DNA from 2 places in the Lentilactobacillus curieae genome. Region 1 is predicted to be linked to the other one. Evidence: a T-box and tRNA genes for the amino acid it is inferred to sense, from the RefSeq annotation. Region 1 holds a T-box; the other holds one or more tRNA genes.
What was found. A T-box is a leader RNA that pairs with one kind of tRNA and senses whether it is charged. The one in region 1 lies ahead of tyrS (tyrosine--tRNA ligase), so its partner is inferred to be a tRNA-Tyr.

Region 1 (2,463 bases):
TTGCGATAAAGTCATCAACGCTGTTATAAGTGATCTTGCTTGTAGAACTTCCGTCTTTATAGGTGATTTCTAACATATTAATCACTATCCTTTCGACTATCATTTTAAAAATAATCGGTCTTAAATGCAATTGATACACACCTTGAATTTTCCGTGAAGATTATATGAATTTTGTGTGCAATCTAGTTCTCAGAAAGTTGCCATCATGATATATTGATAATGGTTAAAGGCGGAGAGGAATTATTAGGGGGGCACTAATAATATGAAACGGATAGCTTTACTCTTATCTGCTTTAGTTGTCGGAATAGTTATAATGGGGATATCGTTAGTTGATTCGGCTCAGGGGAGAACAATCTACTTTGATCACAACATGATTGCTTCAAAAAACCTAACTGATCACGGTGTGATTAAGTATCATGTGACTGGCAATGCTCACAAATACAATAATGAAATTAATGTAGCAACAAAAAAATGGAATTATGCACTAGGCAAGAAGGTGTTCGTACAGACTAATTCTTTAACGGACTCGCGACTAGTAATCACTAAAGCAGCCATAACTCCTGGATTGGCAGGCGTGGCTGAAATCAATAGTGGTGTAATTGCCTTAAATAGCGAGACAATGAATCGCTATTCTGAGAGTAAACGGGAAGCAGTATTGATTCATGAATTAGGTCATACTCTAGGCACGAAGGATTTGTACCTTTATCCGGAGGCTAGTTTAAGATCGTTGTTTACACGGGCAACGATAATGGGGGGAGATTATTCAACCCATATTGGTAAATTTGACGCTGATTTAGCAAAGTGGTCTTTGAAGCATACCACGCCAGTTAGCGATTCAGAGTTTAATGGTTATAGGCATGATCCACACTTGTATTTCCAGAAATATGTAGTTTGATTATTGTCATATTGACAATGATAGGTTGCTAATCTATCATTAAACGCATATCAGTAAACGATGAAACAAGACAGTAGCTTATTACTTCGAGAATTCAGAAATTTGGCGGGGATGCGAGCCAAACGAGTATTTAGTGAACATACACTTGTGGAGTTTTCTTAATTATTTAGACGGGTCATTTCGTTACCAATGGTTTGAGTGGTCGATATTTGTCGATAACTTGGGTGGTAACGCGGAAAAACTTCGTCCCTAGCAATTGTGCTAGGGACTTTTTTATTTAGGAGGAGTTACATATGAACATTATTGATGATTTACAGTGGCGTGGTGCGATTAATCAGGAAACTGACCACGACGGACTTTACGATTTGGTTGAAAATAAAAAAATTGGAATTTATGTGGGAGTAGACCCAACGGGTGACAGTATGCACATTGGTCACTTGATTCCATTTATGATTTTAAAGAGATTCCAATTAGCTGGCCATAAACCGGTTGCTGTTATCGGTGGTGGTACCGGATCGATTGGAGACCCAAGTGGTAAAAAGTCTGAGCGGGTGCTTCAAACTATGGATCAAGTTCATCACAATGAGGTTGCATTGACTGAACAAATGCAGAACTTGTTTGGGGATGATGGCCAGTTTGAAATTGTTAATAACTATGAGTGGCTATCAAAAATGACGTTATTGGATTTCCTTCGTGATTACGGGAAGTTGTTTAACGTTAATACTATGCTTAACAAAGAAATCGTTGCAAGCCGGTTAGAAGTAGGAATTTCATTTACTGAGTTTACGTATCAGATTCTACAATCTGTTGATTTCCTTCATCTATATCAAAATAATGACGTTCAGCTACAATTGGGTGGTGCTGATCAATGGGGAAATATTACCTCAGGGATTGACTTAATTCATAAGGTTGAAGGTTCAGAAGCCCGTGCATACGGATTGACTATTCCATTGATGCTTAAAGCAGATGGAACTAAGTTTGGTAAGACTGCTGGAGGTGCTGTTTGGCTTGATCCAGAAAAGACGACTCCTTACGAGTTCTATCAATTCTGGATCAATCAAGATGATCGTGACGTGGTTAAGTATTTAAAGTACTTTACTTTCTTGGACCAAGATGAGATCACCGAACTAGAAGATAAGGTTAAGACTCAACCGGAAAAGCGTGAAGCTCAAAGAAGATTAGCCGAAGAAGTAACTGAGTTTGTTCATGGCAAGCAGGCAGTTATAGAAGCAGAGCATATTTCAGCTGCACTATTTTCTGGTGACGTTGCTAAGTTGACTTCGTCAGAAATTGAACAAGGATTTAAAAATATGCCAACTGTTGAACTCACTTCAGAAAAGCGAAACATCGTTGAGTGGTTAGTTGACGTTACTTCAATAGAACCTTCTCGTAGACAAGCCAGAGAAGATCTTAATAATGGTGCGATCAGAATTAATGGAGAGAAAGTCACTGATGTTGACAGTGAAATCGACCCAGAAGCCAAGTTTGACGGTAAGTTTGTCATTGTTCGTCGTGGTAAAAAGCGGTACTTTTTGGCTAAAGTTAAATAGGATTTTAAAAGCAAATCA
Region 2 (2,463 bases), 740 kb from region 1:
CCAAGGTGATTCCTGATGCCATTGAGATGACTGGCTGGGTCGGATTTAAAGTGCCCGCAATTTCATTCAAAACGGGTTTAACAACTCCTGGAACAACCCCAATCACTACAACGTCACTCTTCTGGGTCAACTCAGAATTAGTGTCACAGCTAGTAAGTCCATGCTCCTGTGCGTAAGGAACATAACTTTCTTTGTGTTGACTATGTACCAAAATATCGTTTGCTTCAATAAACTTTGCTTTTAGTAGTCCCTCAATAATTGCCCGAGCCATTGCACCCACACCAATAAAACCAATTTTCATAATGTAATTCCTCCTGCAAAATTTGTCTATGCCAATTCTTATAATTTGACTTTATCCGATAATTGGATAATTTGCAACCAAAACAAAAAAACGTCGGCTCTCACCGAGAACCGACGTTAGTAGTTGGGCTAGCTGGGTTCGAACCAGCGCATCACGGGATCAAAACCCGTTGCCTTACCACTTGGCTATAGCCCAATAATGAAAATGGAGGGGAGTGGATTCGAACCACCGAACCCGAAGGAGCGGATTTACAGTCCGCCGCGTTTAGCCAGACTTCGCTACCCCTCCGAAACTGGTTTGTAGTACCAAACCAACGAATATAATAATACAAAATTCTAAGGTTGTCGTCAACCCCGAATTTACAATGTTAAGTGACTTTATTAATAATTATATTGTATCCAAATGTCACTGGCAAATTGGTACTTTCGCAGATCACTATTTTTGGAAAAAACTACCCTCAATTCCAAACAAATCAGAATCTAGAGTCAAAAAAAGTCGCTGTACTAAGCGAAATCACTTAATATAACGACGAAAGGCGTAACAATTGGGCTAGCTGGGTTCGAACCAGCGCATCACGGGATCAAAACCCGTTGCCTTACCACTTGGCTATAGCCCAATAAAAATGGAGGGGAGTGGATTCGAACCACCGAACCCGAAGGAGCGGATTTACAGTCCGCCGCGTTTAGCCAGACTTCGCTACCCCTCCGAAATGCTTTTATACTACCAAAGCAACGAATATAATCATATCGAATTCTGAGGTTTTCGTCAACCCTTCAAACTAAAAAAGTTCAAATATTTTTAGTTGGGCACACCATTCAGTTATAAAATCATTTGACTGCCACTCCTTATGCCGCTTACGATTGTATCCCACAGCGGCATTATAATATGTCGTAGCGTTGTATTTTACAGGATCAATTCGGTCATGAATGTGGCCAAACACAACTGCAGGCACCTTAAATTCATCAATAATTTCACCAAATCGCGTACTGCCAAGCATCGCATTTGCCATGTTCCAAAAGCGAAAATCATCTGAATAATGAATGAATTTTACGTTCGGAACGAAGTGTGTCATCAATACGACGTTTTTTGACGCCTCCTGGGCATTTTTAAGCAGGCTGGTAAGTTGGGTTAACACGATTGCTTCACGTTCTTTATCGCTCACTGGTTGGCTAATAAGCCTATCTATCCAATAAGTGTTCTTCCAAGCAAGGAATTGTTCATCAGTTTTAGGTTCATTGACTGCAAATGAGTAATCATACCAGCCGTTGATTCCCACCACCCTCACATCACTGTTAGGTACGTCATAATAACGGTTATTCAGGTACCCCTGCCACTTTCCTTGTTCTAAGTCATAATACGAAACATTTTTGATCATGTCGTGATTTCCGGCAATAAACAAAACTTTAATCCGTGGCATCGCAGCTTGGAGCTTTTTTACGTATTTAACTGAAAGCTGAAAATCATTAAATAAGTCACCCGCAATTAGGTAGATATCTATTCCTAATTTTTGCAGATGCTTTACTTGAGCATCGATGACTTGCTCTGAATCTACAGAATTTAAATCAAAATGATTATCACTTGTAGCAGCAATTTTTACCATTTTTTCTCTCCAAATAAAAAGTGTTATCCCTAACAGGATAACACAGTTTTTAGACGGCTAATTTACGCCTTCCATCAATCGCTTGATTGGTTTGATCAGCATAAAGAGCACAATACCAGCAACGATTGCAACTAAACCAACAATGGTAAAGTAATTTGCTTCGTTACCTGGAGTGTAAAATTTAACGATTTGTGAGTTAACGGCTTGACCAGCAGAATCGGCTAAGAACCACATACTCATCATTTGTGATTCGAATGACTTAGGAGCAAGTTTAGTAGTTACTGAAAGACCAATTGGTGAGATCAATAATTCAGCAATTTCAACGATTGCCCAGCTTCCGATTAGCCATAATGGACTAACTTTTGCTGAAGTTCCGAATAGCATAACCGGAATTACCATAAATAGGTATGAAAGCCCAGCAATCACCATTCCGATTGAGAACTTACCTGGAGAACTTGGTTGTTTCTTGCCTAATTTAGTCCATAACCATGCAAACAATGGTGTGTATAGCATGATGAAGAATGGATTAAGTGATTGGTACCAAGCAGCAGGGATATTAAAG

Region 2: it has a tRNA-Tyr gene. The T-box ahead of tyrS (tyrosine--tRNA ligase) is inferred to sense a tRNA for this amino acid. The anticodon was not compared.

What each region holds. Positions count from the first base shown of each region.
Region 1 is NZ_CP018906.1:176,161-178,623, reverse strand. It holds gene PL11_RS01070 (hypothetical protein) at 1-103, opposite strand, end outside; gene PL11_RS01065 (zinc metalloprotease) at 263-895, shown strand; T-box leader at 947-1,149, shown strand; gene tyrS (tyrosine--tRNA ligase) at 1,189-2,445, shown strand.
Region 2 is NZ_CP018906.1:1,536,081-1,538,543, reverse strand. It holds gene proC (pyrroline-5-carboxylate reductase) at 1-301, opposite strand, end outside; tRNA gene PL11_RS07405 (tRNA-Gln) at 425-496, opposite strand; tRNA gene PL11_RS07400 (tRNA-Tyr) at 507-589, opposite strand; tRNA gene PL11_RS07395 (tRNA-Gln) at 846-917, opposite strand; tRNA gene PL11_RS07390 (tRNA-Tyr) at 925-1,007, opposite strand; gene PL11_RS07385 (metallophosphoesterase) at 1,080-1,901, opposite strand; gene PL11_RS07380 (peptide MFS transporter) at 1,959-2,463, opposite strand, start outside.